Regions from separate parts of the Nocardioides sp. LS1 genome, predicted to be linked through region 2. Evidence: riboswitches for the same ligand, from Rfam matches in the RefSeq annotation. Region 2 holds a riboswitch; each other region holds the start of a gene.
What was found. A riboswitch is a leader RNA that binds a small molecule or an ion and turns the genes downstream of it on or off. The one in region 2 is predicted to bind cobalamin.

Region 1 (5,645 bases), on a different contig from region 2:
TCCGGGGTGGGTGCGTCCGCGCTGGGTAGGGCGCCCGCCGGGGACGGCGACGCCTCGGGGGTGTCGGACGCCGACGCGATCGCGCTCGGCGACGTCGACGCGTGGCCCCGGTGGTGCTTCTTCGGGCCGGGTGCCGCAGACCGCGTGCTGGACGCTGCGGCCGAGGCGGATGCGTCACTCGACGCGGTCGCCGTCGACGCTGGTCCGGCCGTGCTCGGGGGCTGCGAGGCCGGATGCGTCGGCTGCTGGGTCGGCCGCTGCGTCGGCTGGTGGCTCGGTGAGGGCGAGGGGGTCGGCGACGCGGTCTTGTGGGCCGTGGGGGCCGCACCCGGCGGGGACTTGGTGCTGCTGCCGTTCCACGAGAGGGCGACGTACCCGCCCTCGGGGACGGTCAGCGAGTCGACGCCCTGGCTGGCGTAGGTCCAGGTCCCGGACGTGCCGTCGGACCACCACAGGCCCCAGTAGGCGTCGGCGGGCGGGGTGTTGACGCAGGACTCCTGGTCCGAGGACGGCGCGTTGTTGACCCGGCACACGAACCCGGGCTGGCGCTGCACCCGGGTCAGGGCGAAGCCGGAGTCCTCGAACTGGGTCGCCGCGTCGTCGCCGGCACCACCGGCGTCGCAGACCTGCTGCACCCCGCCGCCGAGCTCGTGGAAGTCCACGACGACCGTGACCCCGCTCGCGGTCGAGCAGGCGGCCGCCTGGGCCGGCGCCGCAGGGATCACACCCGTCGCCGCGGTCACGAGGACCGCGGCGACGAGCGAGGCGAGCGTCAGCCGCACGTCAGGTAGCCCAGGCCCGGCGCCGCCTGCGAGGTGGCGCGCCGCCACTGGTCCTGGGTCTCGGTCGTGATGCCGTCCGTCGCGGCGGCGTCGTACGCCGTCCGGTCGTAGGCGATCGCGCCGCGCTCGCCGTCGAGCGGCTTGCCGCTGGCGACGTCACCGACCTGGAGCTTCTTCACCCAGGCCGCCGCCTTCGAGGCCGCACCGCACGCGCCGGAGCCGCCGAGGGCCCAGGCCGCGAGGCCGGTGCTGTTGGCGTTGGAGGTCTCGGTGGCGGGGCCGCCGCCGAAGCTGCCGTTGTCCTTCTGGTGGTGCTTGAGCCACGCGACGGCGTCCTTGATCGCGGCCTTCACCGCGGCCGACTTGTGCGGGACCGGCCGCAGGTTGATCACCGCGAGAGCGGTGACGTCGGTGTCGGGTGCGCTGGTCGTGGACCGCTTGCCGGCGTCGCAGGACTGGTCGGCCTTGGCCTTGCCCGCGAAGTTGAGGCGGAACCAGCCGCCGGAGCACTGCTGCTCCAGCAGGAAGCGGATCGCCTCGTCAGCCTTCCCGGAGCCCGCCACGGCCAGGCCACGGGCCGCGAAGGCCTGGCCGATGGTGTTGGCGTAGTCGGTCGCGGACTTGTCCTGGATCCGGCCGACCGTCGGGATGTCGGCACTGATGCGTCGGTTGAGTCGCTGGACGAGGTCGACACCGCCGAAGGAGCGCGGGTCGGCGCCGGTGGCCTCGGCCAGGACGACCGCCTTGGCGACGGAGCCGGCGTAGACGTCGTCGGTGCCGAAGTCGACGCCGGTGGTCCAGCTGTCGACGTGGGTGGCCAGCGCCGTGCGGATGTCGGCGACGTGGGAGGCCTGGCCCCCGGTCGCGATCAGCGCGAAGGCGACGTCGGCGGTGAGGCCGTAGTCGTCGAAGGAGTACTGGTCGTTGTGGACCAGGCCGCCGGTCAGCTGGCGGGTGAGCCAGGTGCCGGCCCGGTCGTCGGGGGCCGCCTGGGCGGCTCCGGGGACGAGCGTGAGGAGCAGGGCGGAGACGGCGACGAGCGCCGAGCTCCTGGAGAGGCGTGACATGAGGGTTCCTTCCCGCTGCACAACGGGAGGCCCGGGGCCACCCGCTGGTTTCCACGACAGCGTGTGATCAGGACGCGTCGCGGCAGGTGGTCCGGCTCGCTCCCCGAGGCGAACCTCGGCGAGCACACGGTTGCGGGTCAGCGCCGGATTCGGACCGGCTTCCCCCACTGCGGGCGTGATGAGTTGTGTGAGCGCAGCATACCGACGGACCGGCCCCCGTGAGGGGGCCGGTCCGCCCGTGGACGCCGTGGGTCAGTCCGCCTCGACGAGGGCGTACGGATCGACCGAGCTGGTGCTCCAGCGGCCGGGCAGGTTGGTGCCGGTGCCGGTGCCGGCGGGGTCCTTGCCGTTGGGGTACTTCTTCGGCGGGTTGTGGAAGAGGTGGTTGATCCACCCGTTGTAGCGGTTCAGCGTGACCGGGCGGCTCAGCCGGAGCACGGCCTCGTCGCTGGCCAGCACTGCCGGCGACCAGTTGGCCGACCCGTTGAGCGTGATGGTCGCGGCGTGGTCCTTGCGGTAGTGCCCCTGGATCGTCATGACCTTCATGTGGAGGTACTTGTCGTAGACGCCGTCGGCGTTGAAGTCCTGCACGATCTGGCGCATCGGCACGGGGTGGTCTCCCCCGTGGCGCAGGATGCGCAGCACCTCGTTGCCCATGACGGCGTACACGATCCGGATGCGGCAGCCGTTGTTCTGCATGTGCCGGATCCGCCACGCGATCTGCTTGCCGCGGTCGCCGTACCACGAGGTCTGGGCGATCCGCAGGCTCGTGTGGCCGTCACCGGTGTTGCGTGCGCCGGAGCAGGTCACCCGGTCCAGCTCCCGCATGACGGGGTCCTTGGTCGTGTGCGCGCCGGTGTAAGGGAAGGCCATCGTGGTCAGCGACCGGTAGCGGTGCACGCGGTAGCCCTGCGCGACCGGCTGGTCCTTGAACATCTGCGAGAAGACCTTGCGGAACTCCTTGAAGACCTTCGGACGGCCCACGACGGTGAAGATGTCGTTCCACTGGCCGCTGACCGCGAGGTCGGTGGCGTTGAAGGAGCCGTTCATCACGACGTCGTGGGCGCGACCCACGTGGTCGAAGAGGAAGAACTTCGAGTGCGCGATGCCGCGCGTGCCACGGCAGGAGCTGCGGCACTTCTCGAGGTGGCTGCGCATCGCCGGGCGGCGAGTGCGGTTGCCGTTGTTCTTCAGCGCCCGCTGCAGCCGGTTGACGCCCTCGTTGGGGTTGTCGGGGTTGGCGTTGCCGCGGTCCATGATCACCCGGACCGACACGTGCCGCTTGTGGGCGGCGATCAGCGCGTCGACGATCGCGTCGCTGCGGATGTTCCAGCTGGCGATCCGGATGTGCGACATCCGCGGCGTGCTGTCGATGGCGCGGATGACGTGCCGGATGATCACGCGGCGCTCGGTCCGGTCACCGAGGGGATTGTTGGTCTTCACCCCCGCGGGCGGGGTGTAGTGCCCGACGGCGGAGGCCGGGGCGGCGAACGCGCCGGCTCCGATCGCCAACGTGGCGACCAGGGCGACGAGCAGGGAAGGAAGTCGTGCTGAGCGGGTGGACATCGAAGCGGCCAGCTCCCAAAGGATTGGTTGCGGTCAGGGTCGGCTCTCCCGGAGCGACCGCAGACTTTACCAACCGGTGCTGGCCGCCCCGATGTCACACACGCATCGCGGACTCACACTGTGGGCAGGGTCTCAGACCCGCTCAGGCCAGCTTCTCCAGGATCAGCTCGCGCACCCGGCCGGCGTCGGCCTGGCCGCGCATCTCCTTCATGACCGCCCCGATCAGGGCACCGGCCGCGGCCACCTTGCCGTCGCGGATCTTGTCCGCGACGTCGGGGTTGGCGGCGATGGCGTTGTCGACGGCCGCGGACAGCGCGCCCTCGTCGGAGACGATCGCGAGCCCGCGGGCCGCGACGATCTCCTCGGGGGTGCCCTCACCGGCGAGCAGACCGTCGAAGACCTGGCGGGCCAGCTTGTCGTTGATGGTGCCGCCGTCGACCAGCGCCTGCACCGCGGCGACCTGCGCCGGCGAGACGCCCAGGGCGCCGATCTCGACACCCGAGTCGTTGGCCCGACGCGCCATCTCCGAGAGCCACCACTTGCGGGCGGCCTGCGGGGTGGCCCCGGCCGCGATGGTCTCCTCGACCAGGCCGAACGCGCCGGCACCCACGGTGTCGCGCATCTCGAGGTCGGAGAAGCCCCACTCGGCCTGCAGGCGGGCGCGCTTCTGGGTGGGGTTCTCCGGCAGCGTGCCGCGGAGCTCCTCGACCCACTCGCGCGACGGCGCCACGGGCACCAGGTCGGGCTCGGGGAAGTAGCGGTAGTCCTCGGCGTCGGACTTCTCGCGACCACTCGTGGTGATCCCGGTGTCCTCGTGCCAGTGGCGGGTCTCCTGCAGGATCGAGCCGCCCGCGTCGAGGATGCCCGCGTGGCGCTGCATCTCGTAGCGGACCGCACGCTCGACCGAGCGCAGGGAGTTGACGTTCTTGGTCTCCGAGCGGGTGCCGAGCGTCCCGGTCCCCTTCGGCGACAGCGACAGGTTGACGTCGGCGCGGATCGAGCCCTGGTCCATCCGGGCGTCGGAGACGCCGAGGGCGACGATCAGCTCGCGCAGCTGGGCGACGTACGCCTTGGCGATCTCAGGCGCCTTCTCCCCCGCGCCCATGATCGGGCGGGTGACGATCTCGATCAGCGGGATGCCGGCGCGGTTGTAGTCGACCAGCGAGTAGTCGGCGCCGTGGATGCGACCGGTCGCGCCGCCGACGTGCAGCGACTTGCCGGTGTCCTCCTCCATGTGGGCGCGCTCGATCTCGACCCGGAAGGTCTCCCCGTCGACCTCGACGTCCATGTGGCCGTCGAAGGCGATGGGCTCGTCGTACTGGGAGGTCTGGAAGTTCTTCGGCATGTCCGGGTAGAAGTAGTTCTTCCGCGCGAAGCGGCACCACTCGGCGATGTCGCAGTTGAGCGCGAGGCCGATCCGGATCGCCGACTCCACGGCCTTGCGGTTGACCACGGGCATCGCGCCGGGCAGCCCCAGGCAGGTCGGGCAGACCTGCGTGTTGGGCTCGGCGCCGAACTCGGTCGGGCAGCCGCAGAACATCTTGGAGTTGGTGTTCAGCTCGACGTGGACCTCCAGGCCCATCGCCGGGTCGTACGCCGCGAGGACGTCCTCGAAGGACACAAGCGTTTCGGTCATGCCGAGTCTCCGTTTCGGTGATCGAGCTTGCCGAGTTCCGGGGCCTTGTCGAGCAGCGGGCCGCCCCACTGGTCGAGCAGCGCGGCCTCGAGGGCGGCGCCGACACGGTAGAGGCGCTCGTCGGCCAGGGCCGGCGCCAGGATCTGGAAGCCGGCAGGCAGGCCGTCCTCGTCGGCGAGGCCGCTGGGCACCGAGATGCCCGGGACGCCCGCGAGGTTGGCCGGGATGGTCGCGAGGTCGTTGAGGTACATCGCGATCGGGTCGTCGAGCTTCTCCCCCAGCTTGAACGCCGTGGTCGGCGCGGTCGGCGACACCAGCACGTCGGCCTTCTCGAACGCAGCGTCGAAGTCGCGGCTGATGAGGGTGCGCACCTTCTGGGCCTGGCCGTAGTAGGCGTCGTAGTAGCCGCTGGACAGGGCGTAGGTGCCGAGGATGATGCGGCGCTTGACCTCGTCGCCGAAGCCGGCGTCACGGGTGGCCCGCATGACGTCCTCGGCCGACGGGCTCTCGATGCCCTCGGGCAGGACCCGCAGGCCGTAGCGCATCGCGTCGAACTTCGCGAGGTTGCTGGACGCCTCAGCCGGCAGGATCAGG
Region 2 (5,645 bases):
GGCGGTCGCGGCCCGGGCCGGAGCGCCGATCGGCGGCGACTTCGCCGTCCTCAGCCTCTCGGACCGCCTCAAGCCCTGGTCGCTGGTCGAGAAGCGACTGCGCGCGATCGCCGAGGCCGACCTGGTGCTCGCGATCTACAACCCGGCCTCGCGGTCGCGGACCGAGCAGGTGGTGCGGGCGCAGAAGATCCTGCTCGAGCACCTGCCGGCCGACACAGTCGTGGTCGTCGGCCGCGACATCGGCCGGGCCGAGGAGTCGCTGCACGTCACCACGCTCGCGGCCCTGGACGCGACCACGATCGACATGAAGTGCCTGCTCCTCGTGGGGTCGCGCGGCACCCGCGTCTCGGCGAGCGGGCGGGTGTGGACGGCGCGGTTCGCCGACTAGCGACGGGTCCGGTCGGCGGAGTAGAGGAACGACTCGCCGCCACCGGACGGGTCCAGAGCCCGGCCGACCAGGATCACGGCGGCCTGGCGCAGGCCGGCCGCCTCGACCTGGTCGGCGATGTCGGCGACGGTGCCGCGCAGGACCAGCTCCCCGGGCTGGGTCGCGCGCGAGACGACCACGACCGGACAGTCCGCGCCGTACACCCCCGCCAGCTCCGCCATCACCTCCCGCGTCCGTGTGATCGCGAGGTGCAGGCAGAGCGTGGCGCGCGTGGCCGCGAACGCCGCCAGCGACTCGCTCTCCGGCATCGCGGTCGAGCGGGCCTGGGCACGGGTGAGCACCACCGACTGGCTGACCAACGGGACCGTGAGCTCGCGGCCCACGGCGGCGGCCGCAGCGGCGTACGCCGGCACCCCGGGCGTCACGTCCCACGGCACCCCCGCGGCGTCCAGCCGCCGCGTCTGCTCGGAGACGGCGGAGTAGAGCGAGGGGTCACCAGACGTGAGGCGTACGACGTCGTGCCCGGCGTCGTGCGCGTGCACCAGGTCCGCGGTGATCCGGTCCAGGTCGAGGTGCTGGGTGTCGACCAGCCGGGCGTCCTCGCGGCAGTGCCCGAGGACCTCGGCGTCGAGGTAGGTGCCGGGGTAGAGCACCACGTCGGCCCGCGCGAGCATCGTGGCGGCCCGCAGCGTGATCAGGTCGGCCGCGCCCGGTCCGGCGCCGACGAAGTGGACGGTCATACGGGCTCCTTCGTCCAGGCCCACTGGGTGACGGTGCGGGCCGGCGTCCAGCCTGTGAAGGAGCCGATCGGCGCGGCCGTCTCGACGGCGTGCCGGGTCAACTCACCGCCGTGGCTGGCATGCATCCGGGCGAGCAGTCCCTCGGTCTCCACCGTCACGCCGTGGACGACGAGCCGACCGCCGGCTCTCAGCGAGCTCACGCAGTAGCCGACGAGGCCGGGCGCCGTCGCGCCACCACCGACGAAGACCGCGTCCGGTTTGGTGCGGCCCACCAGCGAATCGGGCGCACGGCCAGCGACGACGTCGAGGGCAGGGACGCCCAGCCGCTCGGCGTTGCGGCCGATCCGCTCGGCCCGCTGGGGGTCCGCCTCGATCGCGAGCGCCCGGCACGTCGGGTGCGCCCGCATCCACTCGATGCCCACCGAGCCGGCACCGGCGCCGACGTCCCAGAGCAGCTGCCCGGGACACGGCGCCAGCCGCGCCAGGGCGCTCGCCCGCAGGTCGCGCTTGGTCAGCTGGCCGTCGTGCTCGAACGCCTCGTCGGGCAGCCCGGGCACCCAGGAGACGTGTCCGGAACCCGCCATCTCCAGGGCGAGCACGTGCAGCGCCGGGACGTCCGCGGACCACCGCGAGGCGATGTCCGAAAAGCGCGACTCATGGGCGCTCCCGAGATCGCCCAGGACGGTCATCCGGGTCTCCCCGAAACCGGCGACGTCGAGGAGCTTCGCCAACCCCGCTGGGGAATCCGCGTCCGAGGAGAGCACCAGGACGCGCCGTCCGGGAGCCAGCTCGCGCAGCACCGCGTGCGGGTCCCGACCGACGATCGTGACGACCGTCGAGGACTCCGCGGACCAGCCCATCCGCGCCCGGGCGAGCGCCACCGACGAGAGCGCCGGCTCGACCACGATCCGGTCGGACCCGAGCAGCTCGACCAACGTCGTACCGATGCCCGAGACCAGGGGATCACCCGAGGCCAGGACCACGACGCGACGGTCGGCGTGCTCCTCGAGGAGATCGGGCAGCGCGTCCAGCAGCGGGCTCGGCCAGGGCTCCCGGAGCTGGCCGAGGACGGGCGGGACCAGGCCGAGGTGGCGGCGGCCGCCGAGCAGCACGTCGGCGCCCGCGACGAGTTCACGGAGGCGCTCGGAGAGGTCCGACCAGCCGCCGGCACCGAGGCCGACGACGGTGACGGCGCGGGCAGTCGTGGACGGGGCTGAGGGCTGCACGGGGGGTGACGCTATCGTGGCCGCACAGCCACGAGGTGCCCCCGTCCGGGGGAGAATCTGGGAAGCCGGTGAGAGTCCGGCACAGGCCCGCTGCGGTGACCCGGAGGACGCGAACGCGTCGATCCGGGAAGTCCGAAGACCGGCCTCGCGGCGTCCATTCCATGGCGGACGAGCGGGAGCCTCACATGCCACAGCAGTACCCCTTCAGCGCCGTCGTCGGATCTGACGAGATGGCCCTGGCCCTCCTCCTCACCACGATCTCCCCCGAGGTCGGCGGCGTCCTCGTGCGCGGCGAGAAGGGCACCGCCAAGTCCACGATCGTGCGGGCCCTCGCCGGCGTGCTGCCGCCGATCGACGTCATCGCGGGCGACCGCTTCTCCAGCGACCCGCGGGAGCGCCAACCGCTCTCCCCCGACGGCCCGTTCACCCCCGACGCCGACACCGAGACCCGCCCGGTCCGCCTGGTCGAGCTGCCCGTCGGCGCCACCGAGGACCGGGTCCTGGGCTCGCTGCACCTCGAGCGCGCCCTGTCGGAGGGCCACGCGGAGTACGAGCCCGGCCTCCTGGCCAAGGCACACCGCGGCATCCTCTACGTCGACGAGGTCAACCTGCTGCACGACCACCTCGTCGACCTGCTGCTCGACGCCGCGGCCATGGGCCGCTCGACCGTGGAGCGCGACGGCGTCTCGGTCTCGCACGCGGCCCGCTTCGTGCTCGTCGGCACCATGAACCCCGAGGAGGGCGAGCTCCGGCCGCAGCTCCTGGACCGCTTCGGCCTCACCGTCGAGGTGGCCGCGCCCCGCGACCCCGTCCAGCGGGTCGAGGTGGTGCGCCGCCGGATGGCCTACGACGCGGACCCCGATGCGTTCTGCGCCCGCTACGCCGAGTCCGAGCGCGCCCTGACCGACCGGGTGCTCGCCGCGCAGAAGCTCGTCGGGCAGGTCGAGCTGTCCGACGGGATGCTGGTGAAGATCGCCGAGCTGTGCGCCGCGCTCGAGGTCGACGGGATGCGCGCCGATCTCGTCACGGCCCGCACCGCGGTCGCGCACGCCGCCTGGCACGAGCGGTCCGAGGTCACCCTGGCCGACGTACGCGCCGCCGCCCGCCTCTCGCTCCCCCACCGCCGTCGGCGCAACCCCTTCGACTCCCCCGGCCTGGACGAGGACCTGCTCGATGAGATCCTCGGCGACGACGAACCCGATCCCGATTCCCCGCAGCCCGATCCCGATGGCGGCCCGGACGATCCCGGGACGTCATCCGAACCGGCTGCCGGAGAGACCACCCCGCATGACGTCCCCGGCGACCCCGGCGCTACGTCATCCGATCCGGCTGCCGAAGCAGCCACGTCGCATGACGTCCGGGCGGACGCGGGGGCGACGTACCGGCCGAGGCTGTTCACCGTCCACGGCACCGGTGCCGGCGAGGCGGGCCGGCGCAGCCGCGCGCGGACCGACAACGGCCGCCGGGTCGGGTCGGAGCGGGGCGGACGCGGCCCGGTCCACCTCCTCGAGACCGTCCGGGCGGCCGCGCCGCACCAGGCGGCCCGCGGCCGGACCGACGGCCCCCTGCGCTTCCGCGCCGACGACCTGCGCGTCGCGACCCGGGAGGGCCGCGAGGCCAACCTCGTCCTGTTCTGCGTCGACGCATCCGGCTCGATGGCCGCGCGCAAGCGGATGGAGCAGGTCAAGACCGCGATCCTCTCGCTGCTGCTCGACGCCTACCAGCGCCGCGACAAGGTCGGCCTCGTGACGTTCCGCAGCGACCGCGCCGAGCTCGTGCTGCCGCCGACGCACTCCGTCGACGTCGCGGCGAAGCGGTTGGCCGACCTCCCCGCCGGAGGGCGTACGCCGCTGGCCGAAGGCCTCCTCGAGGCCGCCCGCGTCCTGGGCGTCGAGCGGGTCCGCGACGCCCGTCGTCGGCCACTCCTCGTGGTGGTCACCGACGGACGCGCCACGTCAGGCCGCGACGCTGTCGAACGTTCCCGAGAGGCAGCCCGACACCTCGCCGCGGACGGGGTCGACGCGGTCGTCATCGACTGCGAGATCGGGCCGCTGCGGATGGGGCTGGCGGGTGTGCTCGCCGAGCACCTCCGCGCGGGGCACGTCCCCGTCGCCGAGGTCAGCGCCGCGGAGCTGACCCGGATCGCGCGCGACGGGCGCGCGGCGTGAGCGCCGGCCTGTACGACGTGATCGCCCGTCGTCGCGACGTGCGCGCGGAGTTCACCGGCGAGCCGCTGGACCCGGCCGTGCTCGACCGGCTCCTGGTCGCGGCCCATGCCGCCCCGAGCGTGGGGCACAGCCAGCCGTGGGACTTCGTCCTGGTCCGCGACCCGCGGACACGCGACGAGTTCGCTCGCCACGTCGCCGGCGAGCGGGAGGTGTACGCCGACTCGCTGCCCGCCGACCGGCGCGAGACCCTCCGCCCGATCAAGGTCGAGGGCATCCGCGAGTCGGGGCTGGGCGTGGTCGTGACCTACGACCCGGACCGCGGCGGGCCGCACGTCCTGGGCAGGCACGCCATCGCCGACGCCGGGCTCTACTCCACCTGCCTCGCGATCCAGAACCTGTGGCTGGCCGCGACCGCCGAGGGCGTGGGCGTGGGCTGGGTGTCGTTCTACCGCGAGGAGTTCCTGCGCGACCTGCTCGGCATCCCCGAGCGGGTGCGACCGGTGGCCTGGCTCTGCCTGGGGCCGGTCAGCCACCTGCAGGAGGTCCCGGACCTCGAGCGGCACGGCTGGCGCGAACGCCGCCCGCTCGCCGAGGCCGTGCACCACGAGAGCTACCGGAGGTAGTCGTGCCCCAGGGACAACCACTCGCCGTGCCCGACGACGGGCTCACCACGCGGCAGCGGCGCAACCGGCCGCTGCTGATGGTCCACACCGGCGACGGCAAGGGGAAGTCGACGGCCGCCTTCGGCCTCGCGATCCGCAGCTGGAACCAGGGCTGGAACGTCGGCGTCTTCCAGTTCGTGAAGTCCGCCAAGTGGCGGATCGGCGAGCAGACCGTGCTCGAGCGGCTCGGCGAGCTGCACCGGGAGACCGGCGAGGGCGGCTCGGTCGAGTGGCACAAGATGGGCGCCGGCTGGTCGTGGTCGCGCAAGACCGGCGAGGCCGAGGACCACGCCGCCGAGGCCGCCGAGGGCTGGGCCGAGGTCAAGCGCCGGATCGCCGCGGAGAGCCACGACCTGCTCGTCCTCGACGAGTTCACCTATCCGATGGAGTGGGGCTGGGTCGACGTCGACGACGTCGTCGAGACCCTCGCGAACCGGCCCGGGCGCCAGTTCGTCGTCGTC
Region 3 (5,645 bases), 250 kb from region 2:
GCGCCGGTCAACGTCGAGGGGTGCCTCAGCCACGAGGTGCAGCCGGTCGCCGTCGAGGGCCAGACGCCCGACGACTGGACCGTGCTCTACGCCCCGCACGCCGGGACCTACCGGATCGCCGCGCCCTACCAGCTGCACCGCGGCACGGCCTGCCCCGACGAGATCACCGGCGAGGGTGGCACGGACCCCGACCAGGGGTAACGGGGTGACCCACCTCTCGCCCAATCCCTAGTAACTTGGTAGGGAATTGCCCGTTGGGCCGGACATGACCTCCGCAGACCGACGCCCCCGCCACGTCCGCACCCGCCTGGGCGCCGCCCTCGTGGTGCTCACCGCATCACTGGCCTCGACGCTGGCCTCGGCCGTGGTGGCCGGCCAGCCCGGCGCCCTCGCCGCCGGGGCGACACGTCCCGACCTGCTGCCCGACTGCGTGTACGGCGCCTCGGCTCCCGGCCTCACCGGTCTCGAGCCACGGGTCCAGCGCGACGCCTGGGCGTACGCCGACCACCTGGCCGGCACCTCGGCGACGCAACGGCTCGCGGCTGCCCGCACCTTCGCCGCGGCCGAGGCCGGCTACGTCTACGGTCTGCCGCTGGTCGACCTGCACGACACGGTCCGCCAGTTCCGCTTCCGCAACACGCTGGTCAGCGTCGCGTCACTGAGCACGCCGGAGACCCGCAGCGTGGTCTCCCCCAACGTCGACACGGCCTACACGGTGGGCTGGCTGAGCCTGACCCAGGGGCCGCTCGTCATCGACGTGCCCGACACGGACGGTCGCTTCTACACGTTCCAGTTCATGGACGCCTGGACGAACTCGTTCACCTACGTGGGGTCGGGTGCCACCGGCACGGAGGCCGGCTCCTACCTCTTCGTGCCGCCCGGCTGGACCGGTGACGTGCCGGAGGGGGTGCACCTGGTGCACAGCCCGACCAACACGATGTGGCTGCTGGGCCGGACGCTGGTCGACGACGCCGCCGACATGCAGCGGGTCAAGCCGCTGCTCGAGAAGTACACCGCCACCCCGCTGGAGGCCTGGCGGCAGGGCGCACGCGGCAAGTCCGTCGTCTTCGACAACCCTCCTCCCCGGCCCCCGAAGCCCGCGACCCCGCAGGGCACCGACTTCGTCGCCGCGCTCAACCAGGAGACGACGATCGACCCGCCCCCGTCCTCGCAGCGCTGCGTCCTCGACGCGCTGGCCCCGGCCGGGGTCCAGCAGCCCGACACCACGCCGGGGGCCGTGCTGGCCGCCGACTCGGCCAACGCGGTGGGCGACCCGCCGGGCTCCGGGGAGGACACCCCGCAGAACCGCGCGGTCCGTGCGGGCACCCGGGCCGCCGTACGACTCATCGCGGGCGCTGCGGACCGCTACCGCGCCACCACCTCGGCGGGCAACCGCGGGTGGAGCGTGATGACCGACCCGTGGATCGGCGACTTCGGCCGGCAGTACCTCGGGCGCGCGGTCATCGCCACCGACCTGCTCGGCGCCAACGTGCCGCGGATCGCGACCTACCCCACGAGCTACACCGACGGCCACGGGCGCGCGCTGAACGGCGGTCATCGCTACACGATCACGTTCCCGCAGGGGCAGCTGCCGCCGGTCCGCGCGTTCTGGTCGCTGACGATGTACCGCCAGGACAACTTCCTCTACGACAACCAGATCGACCGCTACTCCGTCGGCGACCGCGACCGGGGACTGCGCCGCAACGCGGACGGCTCGCTGACGATCTTCGTGCAGCACGCGAAGCCGCGCAGCGCGAAGGCCCGGGCCAACTGGCTGCCCGCGCCGGCCGGTGACTTCCACCTGATCCTGCGGCTCTACCTGCCCGAGAAGGCGGCGCTGGACGGCGCCTACCGGATCCCGCCGTTCGTCCGGGTCGACTGAGGGCGACCGCAACACGCCGACACAACATCTAGTCCCGGAGATTTCCTCCGGCCCCACATATGGTGGCGCACGCAGCTGGTTCGGCGCTCCCTCCAGGAACGTCGAGGCAACAGGGAACCCGGTGAGAGACCGGGACTGCCCCGCAGCGGTGAGTGGGAACGAACGACGTCACCAAGCACTGGGTCGCCCTCACGGGACCTGGGAAGCGACGTCCAGTAGGGGTCGAGTCCGAGTGATCGGGCGCGGCGAGCCCATGAGTCCGAAGACCTGCCAGCGCACTGCACCCGCCGGGTGCAGTGGTCCGATGCCGCGTGGGACGGCTGACGGCTCCACGGCGTGCTCTCGAACGACGCGCCGGCGTCGTCACCCCCTCGCACATCTGGCCGGTCCCGGACCGAGCTCGCGAGGAGAGAGAATGACGGTCACCGAAACAGCACCACCAGCCCCCGCCCACGAAGCACGCCGCACGACGATGCAGGTGCGCAAGCGCAACGGGGACAGCGAGTCCGTCGACGTCAACAAGATCGTCCGCGCCGTCGAGCGCGTGGCCGACGACCTGGCCGACGTGGACCCGATGCGGGTCGCCACCAAGACCATCTCGGGCCTCTACGACGGCGCCACGACCGCCGAGCTGGACCGCCTGTCGATCCAGACGGCCGCCGAGATGATCAGCGAGGAGCCGCAGTACTCCCGGCTGGCCGGGCGGCTGCTGGCCGGCTACATCGAGAAGGAGGTCCGCAACCAGGGCATCGCCTCCTTCAGCCAGTCGGTCGGCCTCGGCCACGCCGAGGGACTGATCGGCGACGAGACCGCACGGTTCGTCAAGGACAACGCCCGCAAGCTCGACTTCGCGATCGATGAGGGCGCCGACCGCCGCTTCGAGTACTTCGGGCTGCGCACGGTCTACGACCGCTACCTGCTGCGGCACCCCAGGACGCGCCAGGTGGTCGAGACCCCGCAGTACTTCCTGCTGCGCGTGGCCTGCGGCCTGTCGGAGTCGCCGGCCGAGGCGATCGGCTTCTACCGGCTGATGTCGAGCCTGGCCTACCTGCCGAGCAGCCCGACGTTGTTCAACTCCGGCACCCGGCACACCCAGATGTCGTCGTGCTACCTCGTGGACTCCCCCCGCGACGACCTCGACTCGATCTACTCGCGCTACGGCCAGGTCGCCAAGCTGTCGAAGTTCGCCGGCGGGATCGGCATCGGCTTCTCGCGCGTCCGCGGCCGAGGGGCGCTGATCCGCGGCACCAACGGTCAGTCCAACGGGATCGTGCCATTCCTGCGCACGCTCGACGCGTCGGTGGCCGCGGTCAACCAGGGAGGTCGCCGCAAGGGCGCCGCGTGCGTCTACCTCGAGCCGTGGCACCCCGACGTCGAGGAGTTCCTGGAGCTGCGCGACAACACGGGCGAGGACGCGCGACGTACGCACAACCTCAACCTGGCGAACTGGATCCCCGACGAGTTCATGCGCCGCGTCGAGGCCGACGAGGACTGGTCGCTCATCGATCCCGACCAGGTGCCCGAGCTCGTGGACCTGTGGGGCGACGCCTTCGACGCGGCCTACCGGCGCGCCGAGGCGGAGGGCAACGTCGTGCGCACCCTGAAGGCGCGCGACCTCTACGCCAAGATGATGCGCACGCTGGCGCAGACCGGCAACGGCTGGATGACGTTCAAGGACGCCGCCAACCGCACCTGCAACCAGACCTCGGACGACCAGGCCCCCGGCCAGCCCGTGGTGCACCTGTCCAACCTGTGCACCGAGATCATCGAGGTCTCCTCGGACTCCGAGACGGCCGTCTGCAACCTGGGCTCGATCAACCTGGCCCAGCACCTGGTCCCGACAGGCGTCGACTGGGACAAGCTCCGCGCCACGGTGCGTACGGCGGTGCCGCTGCTCGACCGTGTCATCGACGTGAACTACTACCCCAGCGCCGAGGCGGCGGCCTCCAACCCGCAGTGGCGGCCGATCGGGCTCGGCCTGATGGGCCTGCAGGACGTCTTCTTCGCGCTGCGGCTGCCCTTCGACTCGCCCGAGGCTCTGGAGCTGTCGACCCGGATCCAGGAGGAGGTCTACCTGACCGCGCTGGAGGTCTCCTCGGAGCTGGCCGAGCGCCACGGTCCGCACCCGACCTTCGACCGGACCCGCGCCGCGCAGGGCAGGCTGCAGCCGGACTTCTGGGACGCGACGCCGGCCCAGACGGAGCGGTGGGACGCCGTGCGGGCGCGGATCGCCGCGCACGGCCTGCGGAACTCCCTGCTGATCGCGATCGCACCGACCGCCACGATCGCCTCGATCGCCGGGTGCTACGAGTGCATCGAGCCCCAGGTGTCCAACCTGTTCAAGCGCGAGACGCTCTCGGGAGAGTTCCTCCAGGTCAACTCCGCCCTCGTGCACGAGCTCAAGGCGCACGGGTTGTGGACGCCCGAGAACCGCGAGGCGATCAAGCGCGCCGAGGGCTCGGTGCAGGGCATCGCGTCCCTGCCCGAGGACGTGCGGGTGCTGTTCCGCACGGCGTGGGAGCTCCCCCAGCGCGCGCTGATCGACATGGCGGCCGCACGGTCGGCGTACATCGACCAGAGCCAGTCACTCAACCTCTTCCTGGCGTCGCCGACCATCGGGAAGCTCTCCTCGATGTACAGCCACGCCTGGAAGTCCGGGCTGAAGACGACGTACTACCTGCGGTCGCGACCGGCCACCCGGATCCAGCAGGCGACCGTGTCCGTGACCGAACCCGTCCGGGACGAGGCGGCGCTCGCCTGCTCCCTGGAGAACCCCGAGAGCTGCGAGGCGTGCCAGTGACCACCGACCAGAACACCCAGGCCAGCACCGCGACCGACTCGCGTCCGACCCGGATGCTGCTCGACCCGGGGATGAACCTCACCCTCCGGCCGATGCGCTACCCGCACTTCTACGAGCGCTACCGCGACGGCATCAAGAACAACTGGACCGTCGAGGAGGTCGACCTGCACACCGACCTCAAGGACCTCGCGAAGCTGTCCGCGGCCGAGCGGCACCTGGTCTCGCGCCTCGTGGCGTTCTTCGCGACCGGCGACACGATCGTGGCGAACAACCTGGTGCTCAACCTCTACCAGCACATCAACTCACCGGAGGCCCGGCTCTACCTGAGCCGGCAGCTCTTCGAGGAGGCGGTGCACGTGCAGTTCTACCTCACGCTGCTCGACACCTACGTGCCCGACGAGGCCGAGCGGCACGAGGCCTTCGCCGCCGTCGACAACATCCCCTCGATCCGGAACAAGGCCGACTTCTGCTTCACGTGGATCGACAAGGTCTTCGAGCTCGACGCCCTGACCACCAGGGAGCACCGTCGTGCCTTCCTGCTGAACGTGATCTGCTTCGCGGCCTGCATCGAGGGGCTGTTCTTCTACGGCGCCTTCGCCTACGTCTACTTCCTGCGTTCGCGGGGCCTGCTCAACGGGCTCGCCTCCGGCACCAACTGGGTCTTCCGCGACGAGTCGATGCACATGGCGTTCGCCTTCGACGTGGTCGACACCGTGCGGCAGGAGGAGCCGGACCTGTTCGACGAGCAGCTGGCCGCGGACGTCCGGCAGATGCTGGTCGAGGCCGTCGACGCCGAGGCCCAGTTCGCCGAGGACCTCCTGGGGCAGGGCGTGGCCGGGCTGTCGGTGGCGGACATGCGGGAGTACCTCCAGTTCGTCGCCGACCGGCGGATGGAGCGGCTCGGGCTCCCGCAGATCTACGGCTCCCGCAACCCGCTGGCCTTCATGGAGCTGCAGGACGTCC

Region 1: it holds a riboswitch for cobalamin, as region 2 does, so the genes downstream of both, EJF31_RS21435 (hypothetical protein) here and EJF31_RS00075 (VWA domain-containing protein) in region 2, are expected to answer to the same signal.
Region 3: it holds a riboswitch for cobalamin, as region 2 does, so the genes downstream of both, EJF31_RS01280 (ribonucleoside-diphosphate reductase subunit alpha) here and EJF31_RS00075 (VWA domain-containing protein) in region 2, are expected to answer to the same signal.

The regions. Positions count from the first base shown of each region.
Region 1 covers NZ_BIFF01000008.1:9,122-14,766, forward strand. The annotation lists gene EJF31_RS21430 (hypothetical protein) at 1-782, opposite strand, end outside; gene EJF31_RS21435 (hypothetical protein) at 773-1,849, opposite strand; cobalamin riboswitch at 1,913-2,036, opposite strand; gene EJF31_RS21440 (phospholipase D-like domain-containing protein) at 2,102-3,415, opposite strand; gene gatB (Asp-tRNA(Asn)/Glu-tRNA(Gln) amidotransferase subunit GatB) at 3,558-5,051, opposite strand; gene gatA (Asp-tRNA(Asn)/Glu-tRNA(Gln) amidotransferase subunit GatA) at 5,048-5,645, opposite strand, start outside.
Region 2 covers NZ_BIFF01000001.1:14,575-20,219, reverse strand. The annotation lists gene EJF31_RS00090 (precorrin-2 C(20)-methyltransferase) at 1-388, shown strand, start outside; gene cobM (precorrin-4 C(11)-methyltransferase) at 385-1,128, opposite strand; gene cbiE (precorrin-6y C5,15-methyltransferase (decarboxylating) subunit CbiE) at 1,125-2,354, opposite strand; cobalamin riboswitch at 2,371-2,517, shown strand; gene EJF31_RS00075 (VWA domain-containing protein) at 2,540-4,522, shown strand; gene bluB (5,6-dimethylbenzimidazole synthase) at 4,519-5,145, shown strand; gene cobO (cob(I)yrinic acid a,c-diamide adenosyltransferase) at 5,148-5,645, shown strand, end outside.
Region 3 covers NZ_BIFF01000001.1:264,902-270,546, reverse strand. The annotation lists gene EJF31_RS01290 (MFS transporter) at 1-201, shown strand, start outside; gene EJF31_RS01285 (DUF1254 domain-containing protein) at 266-1,882, shown strand; cobalamin riboswitch at 1,942-2,172, shown strand; gene EJF31_RS01280 (ribonucleoside-diphosphate reductase subunit alpha) at 2,298-4,682, shown strand; gene EJF31_RS01275 (ribonucleotide-diphosphate reductase subunit beta) at 4,679-5,645, shown strand, end outside.